DNA from 2 places in the Paraburkholderia sp. SIMBA_027 genome. Region 2 is predicted to be linked to the other one. Evidence: riboswitches for the same ligand, from Rfam matches in the RefSeq annotation. Region 2 holds a riboswitch; the other holds the start of a gene.

Region 1 (5,115 bases), on a different contig from region 2:
ATCGAAACGCGGCCGCATCGAAATCATCCCCATGATCGATGTGATGTTTTTTCTGCTTGCCACCTTCATGCTGGCGTCGCTGACGATGCAACGGCTCGATGCGGTGAAACTCGAATTGCCTCAGGGTAATGCACAGCCACTTGCCTCGCAGCAACCGCTCACGCTGAGTATCGACCGTAACGGACTGATCGCGCTGAATCGCCGAACCGTGCAGTTGCAGAACATTTCTGCGTCAGTCAAACGTCTGCTCGGCGCCGATGGCAACGTGGTAATCGCTGCGGATGCCGGCGCGCCGAATGGACTCGTGGTGCAGGCCATGTTGCGGGCACGCGAAGGCGGCGCCGCTCACTTTCTCATTGCGGTTCGACGTGAGCACGAATAACTCTGTGCGCCTCGTCACGCTGCTCGATGCACAAGGCCCGCGAACGCTGGTGTGCTGCGTGCTCGCCGCCGTGTTGTGTGCGCTGTCGATCGATTGCCTGATGGACAATTTCAAACCAGGCGCACAAGGCGCTGCGCCGCCGCCAACGCTCGATGCGCGCCTCGTGGAAATCGCGCCACCGCCGCCTGCGCCCTCACCTTCCACGCCCGTGACGCACGCGACACGCCCTGTCGCGCCGAACCCTCCCGCGCACGTAGCGAGGCACCCCGTTACGCCGCGTACGCCGCCCGCACGCTGGGAGCCTGTTGCGCCGCGGGTCGCCGCTGCGCCAACCCAGCCAGACGGTGCAACTACGCCGTCGGCCTCTCCCGCAACGGACGAAACGACACCATCAACTCATGCCACATCCGCCATCGCCTCCAGCCCTTCTGGCGATGTCGCCGCGCATCCGCTCGTGCAACCGCTGCCCGAGATTCCCGACGATCTGCGCGCCTACGCCTATCGCGCTATCGCGCTGGCACGCTTCGCGATTCACGTCGATGGCTCGGTCGACGTCGCGCTGATTAAGCCAACGCCTAATCCGCGATTGAATCAATTGCTAATGGAAAGCTTGAAAAGCTGGCGATTCTCGCCCGCATTGAAAGACGGCCGCGCGATCGAATCCGAGCAGGACATACGCGTGCATTTCAATATCGGCTAACGTTTGCGCAATGGGCGAAACGTCAGTCGATCTCAATACCATGCAGAATCAAAAGGCCACCTCGCGCGCGCCGCGCGGCCAACCCGCAATCGATAGCTATGCCGTGGCAGCGCCTCGAAGAATCGCCAGGTTCAGTGCACGAAGCAAGCGCTAAATTGCACGCACTCAAGCGGCCGCATAAAGCGCTGTGAACTGCGAATCGCTCAATGCCCGCGCATTGCCGGTTTCGTCCGTAAGAATCCAGTCGCCGGGTTCGACTGCCCACCAGCCATCGGGCGTAGCGATCGCCCAGCCATCCTCACGCGCCTCGACGCGCGTATGCCCGCCTGGACCGAACCAGCGCTCGGCATCGACTGCCAAGCCTTTCCTCAAAAAACGCATCAAAGCTTTCCTAAGTTTTTTTACTTCGATATCGCGAGATCGTATGTATCTGACTTCCACACCGTATCGAGACCGTATGCAGAACGCAGGAAGCGGCTTGAACGGTTCCAGTGAATATGTGGCGATCTCCGGGATGCAACTCGCTTTCCGGAAGACACACATCCATGGCGCAAGATGTGCAATGCCTCCGCACGCGTAAACGTTTCCATCCCATCGGTTCGCTCACGCCGCACGGCGACGCGAAAGTCGATACGGAAACGCATGGTGAGCAAGCGCAGCAATCTCGTCAAGCGAATCGTGTTATCGACCGGCCGTATATCGGTTATTACGACGCCGATCGTCTTTGTCGGTTTCGATTTGCCGAGGGGGATTTAAGCCTGCTTTTAAGATCGCGATGCCGACGGGTGTCGGTCATTTCCCCGGTTTTTGCGCGAGGTGATTAAGGAATCGCTCGTTGCATGACGATTAGTTCGCCGGTGAATTTCGCATTGCTCGCGCGCCGAATCTCAGCGAAACCTGACGTCCGCGCAGCCAATCATGTTTCGCCCGGCGTAGAAACCGAATACCGCTTTATCGGCGAATTCTTTGCTCACTGGCTTGCCGAAGATCGCGGTTGCTAGCCGATTCGTTGCTGAGAGGCAGTGCGGTGAGCATCGAGTGTTCGCGACAAGGTAGCCCCTTATTCCAAGCGCGTTGACGAGACCGCATTGCTGCGCGCGCAAACGTTTCCCAGCCGCTTCACGCTGAGATCAAACGCGTCACACCGCGTGCGAAGCATGCCGGATCACCGGAGAAACCGTTCGCGGCGTTTCGAGCAGTTTGTTCAAACGCTGAATGGCGCCGCAATAGTCACGCGCCGTCACTGAAGCCAATTGTTCGTCGTACACCTTGAGCAAAGCCTCAATCGCAGCAACCTCGCTAGAACCGATCATCCACTCTCCGCTGAGCTGCGCACGCTCGACGGCGGCATTCAATGCATCTTCCGCGCCGGCATAAGTATCATCGTTTGCGTGTCCCAGACCGGTCTGCCACAGAAAATACGAGAGATACGTGAGGCGCGTGAGTTCGTTGAGCATCGCTTGATTGCCGCGTTGCTTGTCACGTTGATTGTCGCGTCCCTCGCGGCACGCTTCCAGCGCGAGATGCGCATTCAACGACAGGCTGCGGACCGACTCGTGCGGCATCGGCAGCAGCCACTGCTTCGACCCGCGCGGCGGTACACGGCGGCGATTCAAGGCGGTCATGACGACGCCTCGGCGGCCGTGCGAGTCCTTTCCATCGTCCGCTTCGCCGTCGCCAACCCCTTCATTTTCCAGTTGCCCGATACCCGCTTGCGCTTCATGACATGCGCTCCTTATTCGATTCCGATACGTTCGAGCGCCACAAACGCCAACATGACGACGCAACGAATTGAGTGCCAGATTTAGAGTGGAAACTCAGGCTGATTGCGGCTGTGCACAAAACCGTGTTTCGTGCTACCGTACAACCCGTTCGTTAATCAACACGCTAACGAACACGTTCTCGGGGCGGGGTGCAATTCCCCACCGGCGGTAATCGGCGTTAAACACGACGTAGCCCGCGAGCGCTCTGCGATTGCAGAGGTCAGCAGACCCGGTTGGATTCCGGGGCCGACGGTCATAGTCCGGATGAAAGAGAACAGAATGGCCTCCGTCTTTTCGCGTTTCGTGAAAGGCGCAGCCGTTCTACGCCCTGTTCACACAAAACAGGCTGAAGTCCATGAACACCACTAGCACCATCGAATCCCAGGCTGTCGCTGCATCCGCCGACCAACGTCCGCGTCTCGCTTTCATTCAGGCTTGCTGGCATCGCGACATCGTCGATCAGGCCAAGCATTCCTTCGTGCAATCGATCCAGAAGTACGGCTACAGCGCCGACGACGTCGATCTGTACGAAGTGCCGGGCGCCTTCGAAATTCCGCTGCACGCCAAACGCCTCGCGCAAACGGGCCGCTATGCCGGCATCGTGGCGGCGGGCCTCGTGGTCGATGGCGGCATCTATCGCCACGATTTCGTCGCGACGGCCGTCATCGACGGCCTGATGCAAGTCCAGTTGGAAACCGGCACGCCGGTGTTTTCGGTCGTGCTCACGCCGCATCATTTCCACGGCGAAGAACACGTGAAGTATTTCCGCGAGCATTTCGTCGTCAAGGGCGCGGAAGCCGCGCACGCTTGCGCCGATACGGTCAGCAAGCTCGCCGCCCTGCCGGTGCGCTAACACGCGCCGTGGCGACGCCCGTGCCTCGCACGGCGTCGCCTGTTCACGCCCGCGCTGTGCTTTACGACATGAACATACCGCCGTCCACGTTGATCGTCTGGCCGGTGATATAGGACGCGTCGTCCGAAGCGAGAAACGCCACGAGACCGGCCACGTCCTTGCCGCTGCCCGCGCGTTTCATCGGAATGTTGTCGACCCACTCCTTCATGAGCTCGCCCGGCTTGTAATCGCCGAGCAGTTTGCCCCACGCCTCGTCGTTGTACGCCCACATATCCGTGGTGATAATGCCCGGACAAAACGCGTTGACCGTGATGCCCGTGGGCGCGAGTTCTTTCGCGAGACTCTGCGTAATGCCGAGCACGCCGAATTTGCTCGCCGCGTAATGCGGCGTATAGACGAAACCCTGACGCGCCTGGCCCGATGCCGTATTGATCAGTCGGCCGCCCTTGCCCGCACGAAGCATGCGCGTGGCCGCTTCCTGGCAGCACAGAAACACGCCTTTGGTGTTCACGGCCATCACCTTGTCCCACTCGGCTTCGCTCAGATCGGGTAGCTTCGCGATCGTAATCACGCCCGCGTTCTGCACCGAAATATCGACTTCACCGAGTTTCGCGGCCACTTCGTCGTAGAGCGCCACGACTTGCGCCTTGCTCGTCACGTCGACCTCGACGGCTATCGCTTCGTAACCGGCGTCGCGCAAACCGGCCGCTGCATCATGCACACTCTTCTCGTTCGCCGACACGCACACCTTCGCGCCTTCCTGCGCGAAGCGTTCCGCGATGCCCAATCCAATACCGCGGCTTCCGCCCGTCACGACCACCACCTTGCCTGCGAACCGCTTTGCTTCGTTACTCACGGTGTATTCTCCGGAAACCCTGCGTTTAAAGACGGCCGATCCACTTCAGCCATTGTTCGTGATTGCGCGCGGCGGCCTCCACGCCCGCGCCCGGTTCCACGCGGCGCGCGATCACGCGGTTCGCGCGATGCGCGTCGAGCGACGGAATCAGCCCTGTTTCAAGCAGCGCCAACGCGGCTGCGCCGGCCGCCGATATTTCGCTGAGCGCCAGCGTGCTGACCGGCCGGTTCAAGGTGTCGGCCAGGTATTGCAGCAGGAAAGGCCGCTGCACGAGGCCGCCATCGAGATGCAGTTCGCTCAGGCGCACGTTGGCCGACTGCTCCATCACCGTAATGACGTCCTTGATCTGATAGACGATCGATTCGTACGCCGCGCGCGCAACGTGCTGCCAGGCCGTCGAAAATTGCAGCCCGACGATCTGAGCGCCGCCCGGATATTTCCAGTGCGGGCAGCCAATGCCGGAAAACGCCGGAATCAGAAACACGCCGCCGTTGTCGTATTCCGTGAATGCGCGCTCGGCCTCGGCAAAATCGCCGAATAGATTGAGCTTCTCCTTGAGAA
Region 2 (5,115 bases):
TTCCGGCGGCGATCACGGTATTCGTCTGGGGCATCGCGGCGTTCGCGACCGTGCCGCCGCTGCAAATGCGCGTGGTGGCGAAGGCCGCCGCCGCGCCGAATCTGGCCTCGACGCTGAACATCGGCGCGTTCAACGTGGGCAACGCGATGGGCGCGTGGCTCGGCGGTCTCGTCATCACGCGTGGCCTCGCGCTCGATGCGCTGCCGTGGGTGGCCGCCGCCGTCTCGATCGCGGCGCTCGCGCTGACCTGGCTGGCGGCGCGGCTCGACGCGCGCGAAACCGGCGGCGCGGCGGCGCGCGTGGCGGTGAGTCAGGACGCCTGCTGAACCCGCGTGGCGCACAGTCCGGGCATATCGCATACGCGCACAAGCATTCCCGAAAACGCGCTCTGCAATGCTGATATCAGTGTGAAGATAACTTCGTTGGGCGCGGCGGGACGCGATGCTAGTCTTGCCTCCATTCAAGCAATTGCGCCGGTTCGCGGCGCGTCTGGGAGGCTGCCATGCATTCACCGCTCGCGCTCGTGAGCCACGCGCAGGCCGATCGTCCGGCCGCACATCGCGGTACGACGCATCGCCGCGACGACGATCTCGCCGTCGACATCGACACTGTTTCGGATCACGAAGCGATTGTTCGCGGCGTCGACGAACGCTCTGCATTCGCCGTTGCGCCGCTTGCACAAGCGACAGCACAAACCGAGGCGCACGACAGCGCCGCCAACGCGTTCGATGCACTCGAACATCTCGTCGGCGTGAACCTCGCGCGGCTGCGCGCCGAGCGTCAACTCTCGCTCGATGCGCTGGCGCGTGCCTCGGGCGTGTCGCGCGCGATGCTCGCCCAGGTGGAGTCGGCGCGCAGCGTGCCGTCGATCAAGGTGCTCTGCAAGGTCGCGGCGGCGCTTAAGGTATCGGTGTCGGCGTTCCTGCGCCGTCATGCGGTGAACGGCTTCGAGCATCTGCCCGCCGAACGCGCGCCGCGCCGCGTAAGCGCCGACGGCCGTTATTCGGCTCGCGCGCTCTATCCCGAGGACGAGCCCGCCGCCGCCGAGTTTCACGAACTGCGCATCGCGCCGCTGCACACCGAGCCGGGCACGCGCCGCGCGCCGGGCACGACCGTCAACCTCGTGGTCAGCGAAGGCACGCTCGAAGTGAGCGTGCACGATCGCCGCCAGTTGCTCGCGACCGGCGACGCCATCGTGTTCGACGCCGACCAGCCGCACAGCCTGCGCAATCCGGGCGACACCGAGGCGCGCGTGTTCCGCGTGACGCGCAACGCCGAGACGCCGCCGCGCTGGGACGTGCCGCAAGCCGCGCCGCAGACGCTCTGAGATCGGTGCGCGCCCGGTGCGCGCATTTGTCCAGTGGGTCTTTGCCGCGCTGCACGATCGGGCGCGACGCGGTATGCTTCTTCCGCCGGTTCAACCGGTAATCAGTGCGTCTTCAGGGCGGGGTGCAATTCCCCACCGGCGGTATGCCGGCCGGGCCGAAAGGCCAGCCGGTGAGCCCGCGAGCGCCTGTGCGTGAGTCGCTGCAAGCTGTTTTCGTCTCGTGCGCAGGGTCAGCAGATCTGGTGCGAAGCCAGAGCCGACGGTCATAGTCCGGATGAGAGAAGATGTGCAGATGGTCATGTTTGCCCATCCGCCGCGGCGTAGCGCCTGCGTGCGCGTGGCGTCGTCCGGCCTTGAGCCGGGTGCCGCGCGCGGCGCTCGCGAGAGGCCGCGTGCCGGGGATTCCTGTCTGTTTGCAATGCCCTGAAACGTTTTTCGCCCAACTCTTGCGAGGAGCGTTTCACATGTCCTTTACCCGCAATCTCCCGGTCGAGCAGCCGCTCGACGCCATCGCCGATCTTCCCTTGCTCGACACCGAGCCGGTGCCCCCGCGCATCGCCGCCGCGCTGCAGGCCATGCGCGAAGGCCGTCCCGTCGTCCTTCAGGACGATCACGACCGCGAGGACGAAGCCGATCTCGTCTGCGCCGCCGAGAACCTGACTAACGAAACGATGGCGCTGTTCATCCGCGAATGCAGCGGCATCGTCTGCCTGTGCCTCTCCGACGAGAAAGTGCGCGCGCTCGAACTGCCGCCGATGGTCGCGCGCAACGAGAGCCGCAACCGCACGGCCTTCACCGTCTCGATCGAGGCGCGCGAGGGCGTGAGCACGGGCGTGTCGGCCGCCGACCGCGTGACGACGATCCGCGCGGCCATCGCGGCCGGCGCGAAGCCCGCCGACATCGTGAGCCCCGGCCACGTGTTCCCGCTGCGCGCGCAGCCGGGCGGCGTGCTCGCGCGCCGCGGCCATACCGAAGGCACCGTCGACCTGGCGGCGCTCGCCGGCCTGGAGCCCGCGGGCGTGCTGTGCGAACTGATGAATCCGGACGGCACGATGGCGCGCGGCCAGCAGGTCGACGACTTCGCGAAGCTGCACAATCTGCCGATGCTGACGATCGCCGAGCTGGCGGCATTCCGCGCCTCGCTCGCCGAGGTGCGCGAACGCAGCGCCGAACTGGTGTAAGGCGCGTTCGAAACGTGAAGGTGCCGCAGGCCGCCTTTCCCGCGCGGCCCGCAATGAAAAACGGCGCGTGAGCCTTGTGGTTCACGCGCCGTTTTTTTATCGACGAAGCGAGCGGCAGTGCGCCAGGTTGGCTTACGACTGCACGTCGCCGAACTCGCCGCGCACGCCCGCTGCCACGAGCGCGGGCAATTCGTCCATGTGTTCCATGATGCGCGTGATGCCCAACTCGCGCAGCACGTCGGCATAGCCCGACGGGATATGGCTCGCGCCCACGAACGCGATGGTCTTCATGCCCGCCGCGCGCGCGGCGTTCAGGCCCGAGAGGCTGTCCTCGACCACGAGGCAGCGCGCCGGCTCCACGCCGAGCGTTTTGGCCGCATGCAGATAGACATCCGGATAAGGCTTGGGCCGCGCGACCATCTCGGCGCTGAAGATGCGCTCGCCGAAGATCGTGTCGAGCCCGGCGCGGCGCACCGAGGCGTGCACGCGCGTGAGGCGGCTGTTCGACACCACGGCGGCGGGCAGCGCGATCTGGCGCAGCGCGTCGCGCACGCCGTTGATCGGGCTCACCGAATCGGCGATCGCGACTTCGCAGTTGTGGTCGATCGTCTCGAGAAAATGCTCGGGCAGCGTGAGGTTGAAGCGCTCGGCGACGTCGGCGAGAAAGCGCGAGGTCTGCTGGCCGAAGGCGGAGGCCACGGCGGCGCGGAAATCCACGCCGGGGAAGGTGCGGCTGAGCGTATCGAAGAGCACGTGGTCGGCGATGACTTCGCTGTCGACGAGCACGCCGTCGCAGTCGCAGATGAGATGGTCGATCATGCGTAAGACGAAAAAGCAGCCATGAAGGCTGTATGGGCGGACGAAAACACAGGGCGGCGCACGGTCGCGCGGAAGACGGACGCCACGCGCGCAAACCGGCAAGGCAGGACGTTGAAAGCCTCATGATACGTGCTTTTGCGTGCGCGGCCGGGGTTTCGCGTGCCGCTTGCCGCTGCGATGCCGTCCCGACTGCGCCGGCTTTCACGCGTCGATGCGACGTTGGCCGTACGGCCAGGGTGTGAGGCGCGCCGCGCGATGCGACAATGCGCGCTGGAACACTCAGTCGAACACGGGGAGAACGCAATGCGTGGACTTGCGATGATCGGTGCGGCGATGCTCGTCGCGGGATGTGCCAATTCGTCGGGCCTCGTCGGCGCGTGGAGCAGTCCGCCGCCCTTCGCCACGCTTCAGCAGATGTGCGGCGGCCAGGCGCCCGACTACGGCGCGGACACCCAGGCCGTCTATTCGGCGGTCTACGACGCCTATGTCGCCAACCGTCACGGCAAGCTGCCGCAGGAGCGCTTCTGCAGCTTCCAGGCGGGGCTCGCGCAGCAGTACACGGCGCATGGCGCAAGCGGCGACATGCAGTCGCGCAATCAGTGGGTGGCGTATCTCAACGACCAGCGCGCACAGGCGCTGAACTGGCGCGCCTCGGCCGACCCGACTTTGCGCGGCGGTTGAGCGCGCGCGGTTCGTCCGTAGGCGGGGTGGGGCCTGGTGCAGCGTAGTGGCCAGGCGTAGGGACGAGGCCTAATGACGAGGCGAAGCGCCAAGGCGAAGCGCCCAGGCGAAGCGCGAAAAAAATGGTCACGCGGGCATGAAGCGCGCGGGTCCGCGTGACCATGCACTGCAGGCGCGAACGTCTACAGCCGTGCGCCTGCATCGGGGATGGGCTCGACACCACGTTCTGGCGGACGATCCCGGCGTCCGCGCAGGTCGAGAAAAGGTCGGTCGTGGTCGTGTGGCGCGTGTCTGAGAGCGTGGTTGCGCGCGCCGGCGTGTCAGGCCGTTGCCGCGCGCAAGCCGCGCGGCGTCCGGTTCACGAAAACTTCTGGTTCACGAAAACCGTTTGATGGCGCGTAACGCCGAGTCGCCGATTTCGGTGAGTCGCCACCGCTGGAGGCCGGAGGCCAGGCGTTCCAGCTGGACGAGCTGTCGTTCGAGCAGGGCGTCCAGTTCTTCGCGTTCCATATCGAGCTGGTTGGGGGCGTCCTTCACTAGCAGCAGAGTGGCGAATTCATGCGGACTCAGCATCGTTCTCTCCATGTTGCCGCATCAGAGGTCGACGTTCGCGGCCCCTCGTTGGGCAGCGCGGCGACAGTCATGCGGTGGGCGTGAGCGAAAGCCTGCGGCGGTGCGGTCGGTGATCGGCTGGACGGTTGGCGGTCCGTTCGCGTCTGCCTGGAAACAGTGTTCGCGAACGTCGGGAGACGTCGCCCAGGCAACTCAAACAGCATCCAGCCCGGACGCGGCGCCGGGGAACTGGAGTGTAGTCAACGCCTTTGCGTTGTACAAACCACATGCCGAAAATATTCCCTTTGACATTCGCTGTCTGCGGCGGCGGTCGAGCCGCGCCCGGGAATCCGCGAAATCACTTGAAGTTCATGGCGCGTCGCGCAATGCGTGGTGACTCACAGGGCAAGTCGGGGTCGATTTACCTCCGAGCCCGTTCACCGATTCACCGCGCATCGCTTGCGCATCTTTCTCCTTCACGCACGACTTGCGCGCCGTCAATGTGACGACCTGGAGGATTTCTTCGGTTTGCGTCAGGTGCCGCGTGTAAGCCTT

Evidence for each region. A riboswitch is a leader RNA that binds a small molecule or an ion and turns the genes downstream of it on or off. The one in region 2 is predicted to bind FMN.
Region 1: another riboswitch for FMN. It lies ahead of SB764_RS26220 (6,7-dimethyl-8-ribityllumazine synthase); the one in region 2 lies ahead of ribB (3,4-dihydroxy-2-butanone-4-phosphate synthase).

What each region holds. Positions count from the first base shown of each region.
Region 1 is NZ_JAWRWY010000014.1:195,905-201,019, forward strand. Features, by position in the region: gene SB764_RS26190 (ExbD/TolR family protein) at 1-382, shown strand, start outside; gene SB764_RS26195 (energy transducer TonB) at 369-1,082, shown strand; gene SB764_RS26200 (hypothetical protein) at 1,248-1,523, opposite strand; gene SB764_RS26205 (hypothetical protein) at 1,628-1,906, shown strand; gene SB764_RS26210 (hypothetical protein) at 1,922-2,083, shown strand; gene SB764_RS26215 (hypothetical protein) at 2,222-2,707, opposite strand; FMN riboswitch at 2,977-3,125, shown strand; gene SB764_RS26220 (6,7-dimethyl-8-ribityllumazine synthase) at 3,201-3,698, shown strand; gene SB764_RS26225 (glucose 1-dehydrogenase) at 3,760-4,554, opposite strand; gene SB764_RS26230 (FGGY family carbohydrate kinase) at 4,580-5,115, opposite strand, start outside.
Region 2 is NZ_JAWRWY010000005.1:153,260-158,374, forward strand. Features, by position in the region: gene SB764_RS11040 (MFS transporter) at 1-326, shown strand, start outside; gene SB764_RS11045 (helix-turn-helix domain-containing protein) at 503-1,327, shown strand; FMN riboswitch at 1,432-1,617, shown strand; gene ribB (3,4-dihydroxy-2-butanone-4-phosphate synthase) at 1,792-2,508, shown strand; gene SB764_RS11055 (HAD family hydrolase) at 2,641-3,327, opposite strand; gene SB764_RS11060 (hypothetical protein) at 3,631-4,008, shown strand; gene SB764_RS11065 (hypothetical protein) at 4,384-4,581, opposite strand.